DNA from 3 places in the Pseudarthrobacter sp. NPDC058329 genome. Region 1 is predicted to be linked to each of the others. Evidence: riboswitches for the same ligand, from Rfam matches in the RefSeq annotation. Region 1 holds a riboswitch; each other region holds the start of a gene.
The links. A riboswitch is a leader RNA that binds a small molecule or an ion and turns the genes downstream of it on or off. The one in region 1 is predicted to bind cyclic di-AMP.

Region 2: it holds a riboswitch for cyclic di-AMP, as region 1 does, so the genes downstream of both, ACFVYC_RS20320 (hypothetical protein) here and ACFVYC_RS03750 (LysM peptidoglycan-binding domain-containing protein) in region 1, are expected to answer to the same signal.
Region 3: it holds a riboswitch for cyclic di-AMP, as region 1 does, so the genes downstream of both, ACFVYC_RS14210 (M23 family metallopeptidase) here and ACFVYC_RS03750 (LysM peptidoglycan-binding domain-containing protein) in region 1, are expected to answer to the same signal.

Annotation. Positions count from the first base shown of each region.
Region 1 is NZ_JBHVZR010000001.1:784,270-790,276, reverse strand. Features, by position in the region: gene ACFVYC_RS03780 (metallophosphoesterase family protein) at 1-21, shown strand, start outside; gene ACFVYC_RS03775 (glucose 1-dehydrogenase) at 117-1,010, shown strand; gene ACFVYC_RS03770 (DUF1810 domain-containing protein) at 1,096-1,539, opposite strand; gene ACFVYC_RS03765 (DNA alkylation repair protein) at 1,523-2,092, opposite strand; gene ACFVYC_RS03760 (TraR/DksA family transcriptional regulator) at 2,089-2,445, opposite strand; gene ACFVYC_RS03755 (dienelactone hydrolase family protein) at 2,512-3,486, opposite strand; cyclic di-AMP (ydaO/yuaA leader) riboswitch at 3,753-3,955, shown strand; gene ACFVYC_RS03750 (LysM peptidoglycan-binding domain-containing protein) at 3,959-4,807, shown strand; gene ACFVYC_RS03745 (YdiU family protein) at 4,889-6,007, opposite strand, start outside.
Region 2 is NZ_JBHVZR010000022.1:3,469-9,475, reverse strand. Features, by position in the region: gene ACFVYC_RS20330 (response regulator transcription factor) at 56-796, shown strand; gene ACFVYC_RS20325 (ATP-binding protein) at 804-2,300, shown strand; cyclic di-AMP (ydaO/yuaA leader) riboswitch at 2,439-2,589, shown strand; gene ACFVYC_RS20320 (hypothetical protein) at 2,595-3,338, shown strand; gene ACFVYC_RS20315 (glyoxalase superfamily protein) at 3,484-3,858, opposite strand; gene upp (uracil phosphoribosyltransferase) at 3,904-4,539, opposite strand; gene ACFVYC_RS20305 (phosphatase PAP2 family protein) at 4,580-5,479, opposite strand; gene tadA (tRNA adenosine(34) deaminase TadA) at 5,540-6,007, shown strand, end outside.
Region 3 is NZ_JBHVZR010000010.1:113,604-119,610, reverse strand. Features, by position in the region: gene serC (phosphoserine transaminase) at 1-1,119, opposite strand, end outside; gene ACFVYC_RS14215 (metal-dependent transcriptional regulator) at 1,398-2,093, shown strand; cyclic di-AMP (ydaO/yuaA leader) riboswitch at 2,211-2,454, shown strand; gene ACFVYC_RS14210 (M23 family metallopeptidase) at 2,465-3,286, shown strand; cyclic di-AMP (ydaO/yuaA leader) riboswitch at 3,400-3,595, shown strand; gene ACFVYC_RS14205 (C40 family peptidase) at 3,666-4,358, shown strand; gene ACFVYC_RS14200 (NlpC/P60 family protein) at 4,524-5,297, shown strand; gene ACFVYC_RS14195 (HNH endonuclease) at 5,558-6,007, shown strand, end outside.

The sequences.
Region 1 (6,007 bases):
GCCCGGCTGAACCGGCAGTGAAACCGGGTTGGCAGGAGCAGCCCTGATTGCCTAGGCTGGAACGGTAAGCATGCTTAGCTTTTTGTGTTCCACCCCGATGCAACAGGAGGACCACCATGACAGACCAGTACACCTTCCGCAATCCGGTCACCGCCTACGAGAAGATTTCACCGCCGAAGCAGGACCAGCCCGAGCCCGGCCTGGACGCACAGCTGGAACCCAAGGCCGACCTCGGCGAGGACACCTACCGCGGGACCGGCCGGCTGGAGGGCCGGAAGGCCATCGTGACGGGCGCGGACTCCGGGATTGGTGCGGCTACCGCCATCGCCTTCGCCCGCGAGGGGGCCGACGTCGTCCTGTCCTACCTGCCGGAGGAGGAAGAGGATGCGGCGCGCATCGCCGGACTCATCGAGGCCGCCGGCCGGAAGGCCGTCAAGGTACCTGGGGACCTGAAGGACCCTGTTGCCTGCCGCGAGGTTGTCGACACCGCCGTTGCCGTGCTCGGTGGGGTGGACATCCTGGTCAACAATGCCGGCAAGCAGGTTGCCCAGGAGGCGCTGGCCGACATCACCGATGAGCAGTTCGACCACACCCTGAAGACAAATGTGTACGCGATGTTCTGGCTGACGAAAGCTGCCCTCCCGCACCTGCCCGCCGGGTCCACCATCATCAACACCACCTCCATCCAGGCCTACAACCCGTCCCCCACGCTGGTGGACTATGCCACCACGAAGGCCAGCATCAATAACTTCACCAAGGGTCTGGCCCAGCAGCTGGCGCCGAAGGGCATCCGCGTCAACGCCGTGGCACCAGGGCCCATCTGGACGCCGCTGCAGGTCAGCAGTGGCCAGCCCAAGGAGGAACTGCCGGAGTTCGGCCAGTCCACTCCCCTGGGCCGCGCAGGGCAGCCGGCCGAGCTCGCCCCGGCGTACGTCTTCCTGGCATCGCCGGAGTCAAGCTATGTGGTGGGGGAAACGCTGAACGTTAACGGCGGCAACCCCACGCCGTAGCGCCAGGCTTCTCTCAAGTAGTCCGACGGCGGTTCCTGGCGCAGGGTGCGCGAGGAACCGCCGTCGGCCGTTTATCCTGAGCCCTTTATTTGCCGTCCTGGTCGGCCAGAAGGTCGTCGGTGGCGGCGTCAGGCTGTCCGTCGAAAAACCGGGCCAGGACGGTCTTGAAGACGGTTTCGCCGGGAGCTGCGCGCAGGAACAGTGTCATGGATGACTGCAGCTTGCGGGCATCGATGCTGCCCAGGATGTCCTCCGCGGCACCACCGGCGTGGTTGGTGACGGCCAGGGCGCATTCGAGCAGCCGCGGGCCCAGCACCGCATGGTCCAGGTAATCCCGGGCTTCAGCGAGGGAGCTGATGGCGTAGCGGCGTGACATGTCACTGTGGCCCAGGCCGGCGATCTGGGGAAAGATGAACCACATCCAGTGGCCGGACTTGCTGCCCATCTGCAGTTCTGCGAGCGCCTGGTCATACGTTCCGCCGCTGTCCTGCGCGGCGACGAATCGTTCCAGGTCATAGGGTTCGGTCATGGGTGTCTCCTTGTGGTGGGGCTGCGGGTCTGGACTGTTGCTCAAGGTAGCAGGCGGCGGCGCGCAACTGGCCATCCGGGTCGGTCCGCCAGCGCGCCAGGACAACATGTGCGCGCTGCCGGTCGCGCCCGCGGAGCCGGTCCAGGAACGGCGCAACGACGTCGGCCAGCAGGGGCCCGGTCAGCTCCGGCGTCCCGGCAGACCGCAGGAAACCCTCGATCCGCGTCAGGTCCGAGTGGCGCAGGAGTGCCTCTTTGGACTGCAGCAGGACCACGGCGGCGAGCCGACGTTCATACACTGCCCTGGAACCGGGCCGGGGCATGCCCCACAGGGAGGACGCCAGCTGCACCACGCCGTCGTGGTCCAGGTCCTTGTACTTCCGCAGGGCGTCGCGGATGGTTCCCCGGACAGCCCCGACCGAGGAACCGTAGGAGGCGAGCTGTCCTCCCAGCCTGCCTTCGACGTCGTCCGCCCGGTACCAGGCGCCTTCGTTCCGGAGCGTCCGGTCAACAAATTCCGCGGCAGCCGCCACCTTCTCCCTGCCGCTGCTCATCGACGGCCTGCCGAGGCGTGCCGGATGCAGAACGGCGTCCACGGGCGTGCCTCCAGCCGGCCTTCGGCGATGGCTTCCCCGCAGACGGCGCAAATCCCGTAGGTTCCGTCCGCGATTTTAGCCAGGGCCGCGTCCACCTGGTCAAGCCCGGCACTGCTCTGCTTCAGCAGGGCCGACGCCTGGGACAGTTCGAAGGCGATGGTGGCGCCCTCGGGGTCATGTTCGTCATCCACGTTCGAGTCCTGGCGCGCCGAGTTTGCGGAGGCTATATCCGCGCGGAGGGCCGGAAGGAGGGCCAGCTTCCGCTCCCGCTCCTCCTCCAGGAGGAGCCGGAACCGTTCGTAGTCAGGCATGGCAAAAGCCTAGCGCGGGGTCAGTACCAGCCCTGCCTGTCGTGGGGGCGAGTCAGATCCCGGGCCCTAAACGTGCTGGCCGAACCACGCGAGCGTGTCGTTCCACGCGGCCGTGGCCTGGGCTTCGTTGTAGCGGTCGCCGGTGTCGTTGTGGAAGGCGTGGTCCACGCCGGGGTAGACAGTGAGCTGGTGGACAACCTCAGTGGCTGCGAGCGCGTCCTTGAGTGCGGGCATGGCACCGGTGATGCGTTGATCGAGTTCCGCGTAGACACCGAAGACTGCGGCCTTGATGCCGGGCACCTTGCCCAGGTCAGGGGCGGGACCATAGAAGGCCGCCGTGGCCTTCAACCCCTCAAGCTCGGTTGCCGCCTGCCAGGTGATGCCGCCGCCGAAGCAGTAGCCGGTCATGGCAATCCGTTCGCCGTCCACAAAGTCCTGGACGCGGAGATACTCCAGCGCCGCCGTGAAGTCGGCAACGTGGCGCTGGGCTCCGGCCTGGGTGAGGGCGCCGGGAACAGCGTCGCGGTCCATGCCCGCCGTCCCGCCTTCCCTGCTCAGCAGGTCAAGCGCAAGGGCAACGTAGCCCGCCTTCGCAAAGCGCCTCGCTACATCTTCGATATGTGGGGTCAATCCGCGGTTCTCATGGCAGATCAACACGGCAGGGCTGCGCCCCTCCCGCTCCGGCCTGGCCTGGTAGGCACTGACGGAGGTTCCTCCGGACATGAACTGTACGGTCGCCGTCGTCATTCCTGCCGCCCCCTCCGGAACGGAGAGCGGGCTCTTCGCCCCGGGGACGGAACCTGCCCCGGCCGTGCTGGAGGCGGACGGTGTCGAAGGTACCGGTGTAGGCATGGGGTCGGTGCTCCGGGGCACCTCGCTGGGAGTGCAGCCCACCAGCAGCATCGCCCCCGCGGCTGCCGCCATGCTGCCAGTGATAAACGCCACTCGCCGGGTGAAGGTGCGCTGGCTTAGAGCCCCGGCACGGTAGTCGTCAAAGAACTCTTCGATCAGGTACTTCTCGTACTTGCCAAGCTGGGTCACGTGGCCTCCTTCAGGTCCGGATATCCTCCTACCCGTCGAGTCCCCAAGCAAGGTAAAGGCGACACTTTCGGCCGAGCTTTATTACTTTGTGATAAAAAACACGGCACGCATCCGCGGCGCGCCTATCTCGCGAGGTCAAGTCTTCATGGCATGGGGAATCCACTCGATTGATAAATCCGAGAGAAGCAACTCGTATGTTATCCAAATGTGACAATCCGGTGAAGATCAGGATATGGTCTTCAGGTGTCCCTCCCAGACGGGACATTCCCCTCAGTATGCCGAGCCCTGCCACTGACCCGGGAACCAACGCTTTCCAGCTGGCAGGGACGGGGGAACCAAGTTTCCGCGGCCTCACATGAGGCCTTGGGGTTAAGTCGTTAGCGCCGCCGAACATTTCGGACTCGCTCCCGGCCGGGTATCTCCAACCCGAACCCGACAGCTCACCCCGCAGGCATGGGAGAGGCGATCAACCGTGTCAAAAAATTCCATTACCGCCCGTCACCGCGCGACTCCGGCCCGCTCAATCGCGCTCCAGGGCTTGGCTGTATCAGCCAAGTCGCTTGGCCGCCCGGCGCTCGCCGTTGCAGCAGCATCAGGCATTGCCTTCGGTGTCGGCGCCCCGGCCCACGCAGGCGTAACCGGCCCGGACACCACCGAGACCACTAACACCCAGGCATATGCGGCACCGGCTGCTGCTGTGGCTGCCCCCGCAGCGGCTGCGGGCCACGTGCACACCGTTGTTTCCGGCGACACTTTGGGAGCCATCGCGGCGGCCAACGGAGTAGCCCTGAACGATGTCCTGTCCGCCAATGGGCTGTCGATCGACACGATCATCTTCCCCGGCGACCAGATCCAGATCGCCGGCGCCGGCGCTGTTGCAGCCGCTCCTGCCGCTGCTGCGGCTCCCGTCAAGGCTGCTGCCCCGGCCAACACCGGAATGAACCTGTCCTACGCCTCCACGTCGCCGGCACCTGCTCCGGCTCCCGCCCCGGCAGCTCCCGCAGCCGCCGGCACCGGCACCGGTGCAGCCATCCTGGCGAACGCTTACGGCCAGGTGGGCGTCCAGCAGGACTGCACCGCCATGGTGGAGAAGGCTCTCCGCTCCGTTGGCAAGACCGTCGGTGACCTTGCCCCGGGACAGTTCTACCAGTACGGCACCACTGTGGGCACCCCGGCTCCCGGTGACCTGGTGATCACCGCCGGTCACGTCGGCGTCTTCGCCGGCAACGGCCAGGTTGTCAGCGGTGGCGTGGACGGCTTCAAGACCGAAGTCCACTCCATCTCCTGGCTCAGCGGCGCTTCCTTCGTCCGCGTAGCGTAGCTCCACCACGCCCAACAGGGGCGGCAGACGGGATCTTTCCCGGCTGCCGCCCCTGTTTTGCGTGCTCAGGAGCTGACCTGCTTAGGTGCCGCAGAAGGTCTGGTAGCTGCCAAAGTCCTCCGACGCCCCTTCGGTGTAGCGTTCCAGTCCCGGCCGCTCATCAAACGGGGCACGGACCACTTCGAGGAGCCGGGTGAACGGATCAAGGTCTCCCTCCGTTGCTGCGGCGAGTGCTTCCTCCACCAGGTGGTTGCGCGGAATGTATGCGGGATTGACCCTGTCCATCAGGTCGGCGTCCGGTTTCAGGTCATGCCACCGTTCAACCCACGCGTCGAAGCCGGCCAGGTCAAGGACCATCCCGCGTGCAGGACGGTTGTTCCCCCTGGCCGCGTGCGAAAGATTCCGGAAGAACAACGTGTAGTCCACTGGTCCGTCCTTCAACAGGGCCACCAGACTGTCCACCAGTTCCGAGGCCTCCTCGGCCTCGGTGGTCCCGGCAGGGGCTTCCGTCAAGCCGAGTTTGGTTTTCATCCCTGCGAACCAGGCGTCACTGTACTGGCGGCGGAACATGCCAAGTGCTTCCACGGCGGGGGCCACGGCCTGTTCCTGGTCCTCATTGAAGAGCGGCAGCATGGCCTCGGCCAAGCGGGCGAGGTTCCACTCCGCGATGACCGGCTGGTTGGCGTAGGCGTACCGGCCGCCGACGTCGATGGAGCTGAAGACTGCGGCCGGGTTAAAGGCGTCCATAAAGGCGCAGGGCCCGTAGTCGATGGTTTCTCCGGAGATGGTCATATTGTCCGTGTTCATCACGCCGTGGATGAATCCCACCAGCATCCAACGGGCCACCAGTTCTGCCTGCGTGGCCACCACCCGTCCGAAGAGCGCCAGGTAGGGGTTATCGGCCTGGGCGGCTTCGGGGTAGTGCCGGCTGATAGCGTGGTCCGCCAGGCGGCGCAGCAGGTCCATGTTTTCCGTGGCCCGAGCGTACTGGAAACTGCCCACGCGCAGGTGGCTGCTTGCCACCCTTGTCAGTACTGCTCCCGGAAGCATCGTGTCCCGGCGCACCGGGCGGCCGGTGGCCACCACCGCGAGGGATCGCGTGGAGGGGATGCCGAGTGCGTGCATCGCCTCGCTCACGAGGTACTCCCGCAGCATGGGTCCGACGACGGCGCGGCCGTCCCCGGCGCGGGCAAAGGGTGT
Region 2 (6,007 bases), on a different contig from region 1:
CTGAGGCACAGGAACCCCATAGCCGCGGCTAACCGATCGATCGGAGAGTTGTCCCATGGCCACTTCGCACTCCATGACCAACAACCTCCCCCAGCTCTCCCACCCGGACGGATCCCCCATCCGCGCCCTGGTGGTCGACGACGAGCCAAGCCTGTCCGAGCTCATGAGCATGGGCCTGCGCATGGCCGGCTGGTCCGTGGCGGTGGCCGCCGACGGCCCCGAGGCAGTAAAGCTGGCCAAGGACTTCCGCCCGGACGTCCTGGTGCTCGACGTGATGCTGCCGGGGTTCGACGGCGTCGAACTGCTGGGCAGGATCCGCGCCTTCGCGCCCGAGGTGCCCGCGCTGTTCCTGACAGCCAAGGACGCGATCCAGGACAGGATCGTGGGCCTGGCGGCCGGCGGCGACGACTATGTCACCAAGCCCTTCAGCATGGAGGAAGTCCTGCTTCGGCTGCACCGCCTGGTCCAGCGCGCCGGCGTCGCCGCCATGGACACGGCAGAACTGGTGGTGGGCGACCTGGTGCTCAACGTGGATACGCGCGAGGTCACCCGGGCGGGCGACGAGCTGCAGCTCACGGCCACCCAGTTTGAACTGCTCCGCTACCTTATGGAGAACCCCAGGCGCGTCATCAGCAAGGCGCAGATCCTGGACCGTGTGTGGAACTACGACTTCGGCGGCCAGGCCAACATTGTGGAGCTCTACATCTCCTACCTGCGCAAGAAGGTGGACGCCGTGCACCCGCCCATGATCCACACCGTGCGCGGCGCCGGGTACGTCATCAAGCCTGCGGAGTAGGCACACCATGGCGTCACCTCGGACGGCCCGGCCCCACCGCAGGAGCTGGCTTAAGCCCGGCACCTGGCACCTGCGCACGCGCCTCATCCTCCTGGCCATGGCCCTGCTGATCGCCATTTGTGGTGCCGTGGGCGTTGCCAGCTATGCCTCCATGGACGCGTTCCTCACCCGTCAGCTGGACGAGCAGTTGAGCCAGGCGGCGAACCGCTCCAACGATCCGGGCCGCCCTCCCGGCGGGGGCTTCAACGGGAGGGACCCGCTGGACGCCCGGGGCCAAAGCGTGGGAACCATGAACGCCCGGATAGTGAACGGGCAAGTCACCGGCGGCGGGTATCTCACCTCGAACACCACCCGGTCTGCACTTTCCACCGAGGACAAGCAAGCCCTGCTGGCGCTCGCGGAGGACGCGCAGCCCGTGGACCGCACCCTGTCCAATGGCGGTTACCGGCTGATCGCGGTGAAAACCGACTTCGGCGATGTCCTGGTGACAGGGCTTCCCCTCGCCGTGAAGGAAAGCACGCTCGCGTCCCTGGTGTGGACCTTTGTGTTCGTGTCCCTCGGCGGCCTGTTGCTGATCGGACTGGTGGGCACCGTCCTCATCCGCCGCACCATGAAGCCGCTCGAACAGCTGTCCGAGGTTGCCACCCGGGTTTCCCGGTTGCCGCTCGACGCCGGCGAGGTGGCGCTCGCGGTGCGTGTCCCGCCGTCGAACTCCAATCCGGGGACGGAAGTGGGCAGTGTGGGTCACGCACTCAACCTCATGCTGGACAACGTGGCAAACGCGCTGCAGGCGCGGCAGAAGAGCGAAACAAAAGTACGCCAGTTTGTGGCTGACGCCTCCCACGAGCTGCGCACTCCCCTGACCGCCATCCGGGGCTACACCGAACTCATGAGGATGACGGAGGATTTCACCCCCGACGGCAAAAAGTCGCTGGCCCGCGTGCAGAGCCAGTCGGAGCGGATGACCGCGTTGGTGGAAGACCTGCTCCTGCTGGCGCGGCTGGATGAGGGCCAGCCGCTGAAGCTCAGCGAGGTGGACCTTACGCAGCTGGTGATTGAAGGCGTCAGTGATGAAAAGGTGATGGCCCCGGGCCATAACTGGCGCCTGCAGCTTCCGGATGAACCCATTGTGGTCAACGGCGACCCCTCCCAACTGCGCCAGGTGCTGATGAACCTGTTGTCCAACGCGCGGAAACACACGCCTGCCGGCACCACTGTTGTTACCGGAGTGGGCCGGACGGCAGACGGCGCTGCGCTGGTCACGGTAACGGACGACGGCGGCGGGATCCCTCCGGAGTTCGTGGACCACGTGTTTTCGCGGTTCGCCCGTGCAGACGCGGCTCGAAAAGGCACGGGAGACCAGGCCGGGGCTTCAGCTGCCGAAGGGACGAGCGGTCTTGGACTGTCCATCGTGGAGTCCATTGTCGAAGCCCACGGCGGAAGGGTAACGGTGACATCACAACCGGGGCGCACAGAGTTCGCACTTCAGCTGCCTCTACCGTGACACTTGCGAGCAAGGCGACGCGCCGCCGTCGTGATCTCTGTTACCAAAATGTGACTTAAGCGCCGCATCCCTGTACCGTTGATTGGGTGCGGTCCGGCGTTCGGGCCGCATATCCGGATGACGCCAAGCTCTGCCACTTCCCGGATTCCGCTTGAGTCAAGGCAGAGGCGGGGGACCCACCGTCCCGGGCACTAATTGCCCTTGGGGTTAAGCCAGCACGTGATCTTTCCGTGTGGCCGGATGCCCTCATCCGAACCCGACAGCTAACTCCGCAGGTGTGAGAGGCGATTCAACATGTTCAAATTCCCGGTAAAACCACGCCCAAAAAACGAGTCCGCGCCGCAGGCCGGGCCGGAAACCGGCAGCAGGATTCCTTCTTTGGGCAAGCGCGCCGCCGTGGTGGCCGCATCCTGCGCACTGCTCATTGGAGTGGGCGCTGCGGGACAGGCAACCGAAACCAGCATCCGCGTAGCAGCCACCGAGACGCAGGCCGCCCAGGCGGAGTCCAACCTCAGCATCGAGAAGAGCGAGATCACGGCGAATCCCGCTCCCGAGTCCGCCGCCCCGGCCGTGCCGGACATCAATGTGGTGCCCCAGGCCGCCGAGCCCGCACCGGCGCCTGCTCCCGAGCTTGCCCCGGCACCGGCTCCCGAGCCCGCTCCGGCACCTGCTCCCGCTCCAGCTCCGGCTCCGGCTCCCGCACCTGAGCCTGCCCCCGTCGTCGCGGTCAATGATCCCGCCGGCGCCCAGGCTTATGCCGCCAGCCAGCTGGGAAACTACGGCTGGGCTCCTGACCAGATGCAGTGCCTGAAGACCCTGTGGACCAAGGAGTCGGACTGGACCACCACGGCCACCAACCCGAGCAGCGGCGCCTACGGCATCGTTCAATCCCTGCCGGCCGAGAAGATGGCCAGCGCCGGTGCGGACTACCGCACCAACTACCGCACCCAGATTAACTGGGGCCTGAACTACATTCAGGAGCGTTACCAGTCCCCGTGCGGTGCCCTGAACTTCCACCTGTCGAACAACTGGTACTAAGCACGCAGGTACCACAAAACGCCTGCCCTCGCGGCCCGCACCTTATTGGGGGGCGGGCCGCCTGGCGTCTGCACCGGGCCTGGCTACGTCAGTGCCCGGTGCACGGGGATGTCAGCCGCCGCTGACCGGGTGTCGGGGAGCCTGCTCAGGCGTCACGGCCCGGGATGTACTGGACTGCCCACCTGTTGCCATCGGGATCGGCAAAGTACACGAAGTGGCCCCAGTCCTGCACGTCCACGTCGCTGACGTCCACTCCGTTGTTCTTGAGGTGTTGATGGGCGGCATTGATGTCACTGACCACCAACTGGAGGTTGGAGCCCGTACCGGGAGGCGCATCCGTAAGCCCGTCCCCTATGCAGATCGAGCAGGCCGATCCGGGAGGTGTCAGCTGGACAAAGCGGATGGAGTCCGTTGGCCGCTCATCAAAGTCGGCGTTGAACCCCACCTTGTTAACGTAGAAGTCTTTGGCGCGGTCCACGTCCGACACAGGGACATACACAAGTTCGAGTTTCCAGTCCATCCGCACAGGCTAGCGGCGGGACGCGGAATCCAAAAGGCTTGAGGACTACCCGGCGATGCCGTAAAGGCGGTCGCCCGCATCCCCCAGTCCGGGGACAATGTAGGACTTTTCGTTGAGCTTTTCGTCGATGGAGGCAAGGACGATGGTCACATTGGCGTCTGCGAGTTCTTCCTCGAGCTTGGCCAGGCCTTCCGGAGCGGCCAGCAGGCAGATGCAGGTGACGTCCGAAGCACCGCGCTTGAAGAGGAACTTGATGGCTTCGCGCAAGGTTCCGCCGGTTGCGAGCATGGGGTCCAGGACAAAGATCTGGCGGTCCGTAAGGTTCTCCGGGAGTCGCTCGGCGTAGGTGATGATGTCCAGGGTTTCCTCGTCCCGGGCCATGCCCAGAAAGCCGACCTCTGCAGTGGGAACGAGTTTGGTCATTCCCTCGAGCATGCCGAGGCCGGCGCGCAGGATGGGGACCACCAGGGGGGTGGGCTTGGTAAACGCTGTGCCAACCGTGGTGCTGACCGGTGTTTCGATGGTGACTGGCTGGGTGCGGACCTCGCGCGTGGCCTCATAGGCGAGCAGTGTTACCAGCTCCTCCGTCAGCTGCCGGAAGACCGGGGACGGGGTGTTCTTGTCCCGCAGGACCGTGAGTTTATGGGCGACCAGCGGGTGGTCCACAACGAGAGTGCGCATGGGTCAAAACTATCACCCGGCCGCAGATGCCCCTCTGCCGTCAGCCTCCCGCAGTTGTCCGCGACGAGCCGCCGTCACTCCCCCGCCCAGTGCCGCCGTCGTGACTTTGTGCGGTGCCGCCGTCGTTCCCCCTCGATGAGCCGCCGTCGCTCCGTTCGGACGTGCCCGCGCTGCCCGGCAGGGGGTCCCCGCTGTGGTCCTCGCGGAGGACCGGATGCTCGAAGGTGGGCGCCGGCCCGGCATGCTCGCGCTTCCGCATCAGGTGGAACAGCCGGTGGGCAAGGATCACCATGCACACCCAGGCCAGCCCCAGGAACCACCCGGCCATCACGTCCGTCATCCAGTGGTGCCCCAGGAATACCCGGCTCAAGCCCATGGCAATGATGAAGATGGCCCCGGCGGTGATGGCAGTGATCCTGGCCCAGAGCATCTGGAACTGGAGGCACATGATGTACACCAGGACTCCGATGACCACTGTTGTGTTCAGAGTGTGGCCGCTCGGAAAGGACGGCGACGTTTCGAAGGGCGGCACGGCTTCGGAGTGGTCCGGACGGGTTCTGCCCACCAGGCGCTTGCCCAAGGTGGTGGCTGTGGTGGAAACGAGGGCCGCTCCGCCCACCAGGACGATGGGCCGCCAGGTCCGGCTGAGGAGCGTCAGCCACGCCGTCAGGATGCTTGCGAGGATTGGCATCCCAATTCCGCCGCCAACGTTAGTGAAGCCCGTGACGAATGCGTCGACCTCAGGGTTCCGCAGCGACTGGGAATATTCCAGTGCAGGAATATCAAGGCCCGACAGCCCCTCCTCGTCCACCACATCCGAGTAGACTTCCGCGCCGAGCAGGGCCATGGTGAGCACCAGAGCGCCGCCGATCATCATGGTCAGCCACAGGGCGGCGTAAGGCTTGATCCACTTGTCCACGCGGTCTCGGACCGTGCTCATTGTGCCTCCCGGCGGTGTACGTCACGGGCTCTGGGTATCCTTCGAAACTATCATTGAGCCATGGTCTCCGCTGAAAATAAACACGATGTGTGGATGGGCCTTGCCCTGGCGGAGGCCCGCCGTGCCCTTGCCACGGAGGATGTGCCCATCGGCGCCGTAGTTATAGGGCCCGACGGCGGCGTGCTGGGTTCCGGACGGAACCAGCGCGAGGAGCTCGGAGATCCTACCGCCCATGCGGAAGTGGTGGCCATCCGCGAAGCCGCTGCCCGGCTGCGTGAACTGTCGACGGCCGGCGGCGGCAGCGGGGACGGCTGGCGGCTGGCCGACTGCACGCTGGTGGTGACGCTGGAGCCCTGTGCCATGTGTGCCGGGGCGATTGTCCTGGCACGGATTCCCCGGGTTGTTTTTGGGGCTTGGGACGACAAGGCCGGAGCCGCCGGTTCCGTGTTCGACGTTCTCCGTGAGCGCCGGCTGAATCACTGGGTTGAGGTTTACGCGGGGGTCCGCGAGGACGAATGCGGCGGTATG
Region 3 (6,007 bases), on a different contig from region 1:
TTCGCCCACCACGTAATCGATGCTGGCCAGGAGGGCGGAAACGTCTGCGGGCTCGATGGCCACGAACGTTGCAATGCGCAGCTGGTTGCGGCCGAGCTTGCGGTACGGCTCGGTGTCCACGATGCCATTGGCGCGCAGGACCTTGGCCACCACTGCGGCATCCACGGTCTCATCGAAGTCGATGGTGGCGATGACGTTTGAGCGCTCGTCCGGGTTGGTGACGAACGGAGTGGCGTAGTCCGAGGCGTCCGCCCAGCTGTAGATACGGCCGGCAGAATCTGCCGTGCGGGCGGAAGCGAAGCCGAGGCCGCCGTTGGAGTTCAACCACTGCACCTGGACGTCCAGGGTAACCAGCGTGGACAGCGACGGGGTGTTGTACGTCTGGTTCAGGCGTGAGTTGTCAATGGCCGTCTGCAGATCCAGGAAATCCGGAATCCAACGGTCGCTGGACTTGATCCGCGCTGCGCGTTCCAGGGCGGCAGGGGAGAAGAGGCCAAGCCAAAGCCCGCCGTCGGAGGCAAAGTTTTTCTGCGGGGCGAAATAGTAGACATCGCTCTGGGCAACGTCCACGTCCAGTCCGCCTGCCGCGGACGTGGCGTCGACGAGCACCAGTGCGCCCTCGTCGGCCCCGGCAACGCGCTGCACGGGGGCTGCAACGCCGGTGCTGGTCTCGTTTTGCGGCCAGGCGTAGACGTCCACGCCTGCTTCGGCCTGGGCCGCCGGGCGTGTGCCGGGGTCAGACTTGATGATGGAAGAGGAATCCAGGAAGGGCGCCTTGTTGGTTGCCGCGGCGAACTTCGAGCCGAACTCGCCGAAGGACAGGTGCTGTGCCTTCTTCTCCACAAGGCCGAAGCTTGCAATATCCCAGAACGCCGTGGAGCCGCCGACGCCGAGTACAACTTCGTACCCTTCGGGAGCGCGGAAGAACTGGCTGAGGCCCTCGCGGACGGAGCCAACGAGGTTCTTGACCGGGGCCTGCCGATGCGACGTGCCCAGGATGTTCCTGGACGCCGCGGACAGCGCATCGATCTGCTCCGGCCTGACCTTCGACGGCCCGGCGCCGAACCGTCCATCCTTGGGCAGAAGGTCGGCGGGGATCGTGATGCTGGTTTCGCTCACAGGTGCTCCAATTTCGGCATGGACACGGCTTTTGGTCCGGACGGGTGTTGGTGGCCGGCAGCCGGTGACGGCTGCAACCAGGGCCTCCCTTATTCTGCCCTGTTGGGCTGTTTCAGCGGGAACCGGAACCGTCATAGTCCATCCAATGAGACGCTCCCACCGCCATCTTCAACTATTTGGACAAAGTCAAAATAGGCTAAGCTTTTCCACGGACTACGCCGCGTTGAAGGCGGTACGGTGGGACAACGCAAGGTACTGCGCTCGAGGAGCTGAGCTGGATGACGGATCTGATCGATACTACGGAGATGTACCTTCGGACCATTCTGGAGCTCGAGGAAGAGAACATTGTTGCCCTTCGGGCGCGCATTGCCGAACGGCTGCGGCACTCCGGGCCGACCGTTTCCCAGACCATCGGCAGAATGGAGCGGGACGGCCTGGTGGTGGTGTCGGGTGACCGCCACCTGGAGCTTACGGAGACCGGCCGGAAGCGCGCCACGGAAGTGATGCGCAAGCACCGCCTGGCTGAACGGCTCCTCGCCGACGTTATCGGGCTGGACTGGGCCTACGTCCACGATGAAGCCTGCCGCTGGGAACATGTGATGAGCGAGCGGGTGGAACGGCGCATCTACGAGTTGCTGAACCACCCCACCGAGTCTCCGTACGGGAACCCGATTCCCGGGTTGGCTGCCTTGGGTGGCGGGCCCTCCCTTGGCTTCGCGGATGGAGCGATCAGCCTCCTGGAAGCGATGAAGTCCTATGGTCCTGCCTCCGCTGTAACTGTCAGCCGGCTTGCCGAGCCTATCCAGGTGGAGCCTGAACTGCTCTCGCAGCTGGACGAGGGCGGCATCCGGCCAGGGGCTGCTGTGTCGCTGGAGCGGGTGGGCGACTACATCTCCGTCCGGGTTCCGGGTATCGAAGGAGCGCTTGAACTGCCCCCCGAGGTGGCCGCGCACGTGTTCGTAGCAATCCGCTAGAGAGCCTGATGTCCGCTTCCCTACCCCATGTGAGCTGGGCTACGCAAAGATAACGGAATTGTTACTTTGGGCCTTAAGCCTCTATAGTTGAACCGAAGCGTTGATATTAAAGCGTTACCTGATCTGGAGCCGAGCTCTGCCAGCGGATCGGGAGCACGAGTCGTAACTGGCAGAGGCGGGGGAACCACACACGGCAGCCGGGGGACTGCCTTGGGGTGAAGTCCGTCAGCAGCAAGCCTCTTCCAGTGAAGGATTCCTCCGGGGATATCTCTGTGCCGAAGCTTGCTTACGGCGGACCGGGTCTTTGAACTCTCTGACCCGAATCCGACAGCTAACTTCGCAGGCTTTCCAGAGAGGAACCCTTCTTGACCATGCAGAATCCCAGGGGACGCCGCCGCGCGGCGGTCCCTGCTTCGACACCGCGCGTTGTCGAAGTCATCACCTCGGAACGCCCCCGCGATCCGCACCGTGATGCGCGCCGGCGTCGTGGTCCCTTCCGCCAGATCACAGAGTTTGCTGCTGCCAGCGGGATCGGCCAGAAGGCCGGCGTCGCCTTGGCCGCCACCGGACTGGTGCTCACCGTGACCGTACCGGCGACCAGTCCCGTGATGGCCACCGACGCCTCAGGATCCTCTCCTGTTGCAGCGTCCTCTGTTGCCCCGCAGCCCCAGGTTTCCGCGGAAGCGGAAGCCCAGATCGACTTCAGCCGTTCTGCTGTGGTCACGCAGGCGGACCCGGACGGGAAGCTGAAGCAGCTGCTCAGCGCCCAGTCCGCAGGCGCCATCACCCGCGCCGCTTCCGCCGGAAGCCTCGGTGCCCCGCTCGCTGCAATGAGCACTGCCTCGCCGTTCGGCTACCGCGTCAGCCCGATCACGGGTGGCTCCGGTGACTTCCACCGCGGACAGGACTACGTTGCCCAATGCGGCACCTCGGTTCTGGCTGCGGCTACCGGAACCGTTACTTTCGTTGGCTGGCACCAGTACGGTGGCGGCAACCGGGTGGTGGTGGACCACGGCAATGGCCTGGAAACCACGTACAACCACCTCTCGTCCTTCAGCGTGAAGGAGGGGCAAACGGTATCCCGCGGGGATGTTGTGGCCCTCAGCGGCACCACAGGAGCCTCCACGGGCTGCCATCTGCACTTCGAGGTCCAGGTCAACGGCGAAGTCGTTGACCCGACCGGCTGGCTCTGAGTCAAGTGACGGTGAGCTATCAAATGATGTTGACCTGCCGTGACCTGAATGTGACATTCGTTCGAAACTGCTGTACCGTCTAACTCGCGTCAACTTTTCCGAAGTTGACGCTCTTGTGCGGATTGCCTAACTCTGCCACCGCTCAAGGTCCGTTCGCATTTCATCGTCTGGCAGGGGCGGGGGAACCAATTTTGGCCTTCGAGTCTGAAGGCCTTGGGGTTAAGTCGCAAAAGCTTCCCAGAAGCCGCGCGGCCGGGTGACTCCCATCCGAATCCGACAGCTCACCTCGTAGGCATTGGGAGAGGCTACCTTCGTGTCTTCACGCCATAATTCTGCGCGCCACCGTGCGCAAACGGTTCGTACCAACCCCCTGGACACCATGTCCAAGGCTGTTAGTGCCAATGCCGGGACGGTAGGTCGCCAGGCTGCAGTTATCGCAGCTGCATCCGGCCTCATCCTGACCATGGGCCTGCCGGCCAACGCCGCGGATACCACCGCTGGTGTCTCCGCTTCCACCGAGTCCGGATCGCAGCCGGCCCTCGCCGTAACTGCGGCGCCCACGGCTACCGTTTCCTTCGAGCGCCCGGTGGTCAAGACCACCGCAGCGCCGAAGATCGAAACGGTGCGGACGCTGTCCACCACCTCCGGTAACCGGGCTGCCACCACCGGCAACACGGCAGCCACCACCGCTGCAGCTCCGGCATCCGCTGAAGAGAAGCTCGCCGAAACCGTCGCCTCGGCTTCCACCTCCGGAATTGCTGCCATCGCGTACACCGGCATCGGCCGCCCGTACGTCTGGGGCGGCACCACCCCCAACGGCTGGGACTGCTCCGGCTTCACCCAGTGGGTTTACGCCCAGGCCGGCATCAGCATCCCCCGCGTGAACGCGTGGACCGCAATGAAGCCCACGTCCACGCCGCAGCCCGGTGACCTGGTCATGCAGAACGGTGGCGCACACGTTGGCATCTACGTCGGCAACGGCATGATGATCAGCGCTTTGAACCCCTCCCAGGGAACGCTGCTGCACTCGGTAGCTGCTACCGGCACCTCCTCGTTCTACACCATGAACTAGTTCTTCGACCTCACGGTCCAAGGGCTTTTTCTTTGCCCAAACACGCTTTTCGCTAAATCACCACATCCCCGTTCGGGGCGTGCCGGCGTACCCCCAAGATGCCGGCGCGTCCAGTCCCCTTCGGCTGCCTACCGGCGGTGTGAAGGACAACGAAAGAGAGAACTGATGACTACTCGTGCAACCGCACGGCACCGCGCCGAGGTCACCAAGACCAACTCGCTGGCCATCATTGCCAAGGCTGTCGGCGACAACGCCGGCGGCGTAGGACGCCAGGCAGCTGTTATCGCAGCCGCTTCCGGCCTGGTCCTGACCAGCGGCCTCGCCGCCAATGCTGCTGACGCCAACGTTCAGCGGGACTCCGCTCCGGCTTCCACCCTGGAAGTTGAGTCAACGGTTGAAGCTCCGATCTCCGCTGCTTCCACCATCGCCATCTCCTTCGAGAAGCCTGCTGTGACCACCACGCCGGCTCCCGTTGTGGAAGCCCCGGAGCCCGAGGTTGAGGTTCAGGAAGCCGCTCCGGCGCCTGCTCCCGCCGCAAAGACGGCGGCTGTAGCCAAGGTGACCGCCACGGCTCCGGCTGCCGCCGCCCCCGCTGCTCCCGCCTCGGCAAGCGGCAAGGGTGCAGCCATCCTGTCCGCCGCCTACGCCCAGCTCGGCGTCACGCAGGACTGCACCATGCTGGTGACCAACTCCCTGGCTGCCGTGGGCATCAACTTCCACGACTGGCCGGCAGGCTACCTCGGCCTGGGCCGCACCGTGAGCGCTGCCGAGGCTCAGCCGGGCGACCTCATCTACTACGCCAACGGCGGTTCCGGCATGGCCCACATCGCTGTCTACGCCGGCAACGGCCAGGCAGTCCACGGTGGCTACAACGGCAACCAGACCGTTGTGTTCAGCGCCAACGTAGGTTCCGGCCCGGTATTCATCCGCGTCAACTGACACCTCGCAGCCGCGCTTGCGCGGTTGAGCAGTACCGAACACAGGACCCCCGCCGCCGCGGCAGGGGTCCTGTCTGTTTAACCCCGCGCAGCTGCGGGCGGTCCACCCCGGCAATTGCCGGATACAGCAAGCCGGGACCCGCAATTAGCTGATAATGCACTTCTTTGTTTACTCTTGTGGTGTCGATCCATAGCCCGGACCATGCCGAGGGCAGCCGGCCCTCGTGCCCCTGACGGGTGCGGCCGTGAAGAGGTACGTGCATGCGCACTCTCGTTCTGAATGCTGGATATGAACCGCTGGCGGTTATTACTTTCCGCCGGGCGCTGGTGCTTGTGCTCACGGGCAAGGCAAGCGTTGTGGCTGAAGGGGAGGACCCCGTAGTGGGCCCCCAGGAGATTCTGGGCCGCCCGTCCGTGATCCTCCTGAACCGCTACATCCGCCCCAGATACAACCAGTCCACTGCCGTCAGCCGGCGCGGTGTGCTCAGACGCGACGGGCACAAATGTGCCTACTGCGGAAAAGCTGCGCACACCATCGACCATGTCCACCCAAAGTCACGCGGAGGAGCCGAATCCTGGGAAAACCTGGTGGCTGCCTGCCTGAGGTGCAACAACGTCAAAGGTGACCACACCCCGGCGGAAATGGGCTGGAAACTGCGGTTTGTCCCTGAGCCTCCGCATGGGACCATCTGGCAGATCAAGGAACTTGAA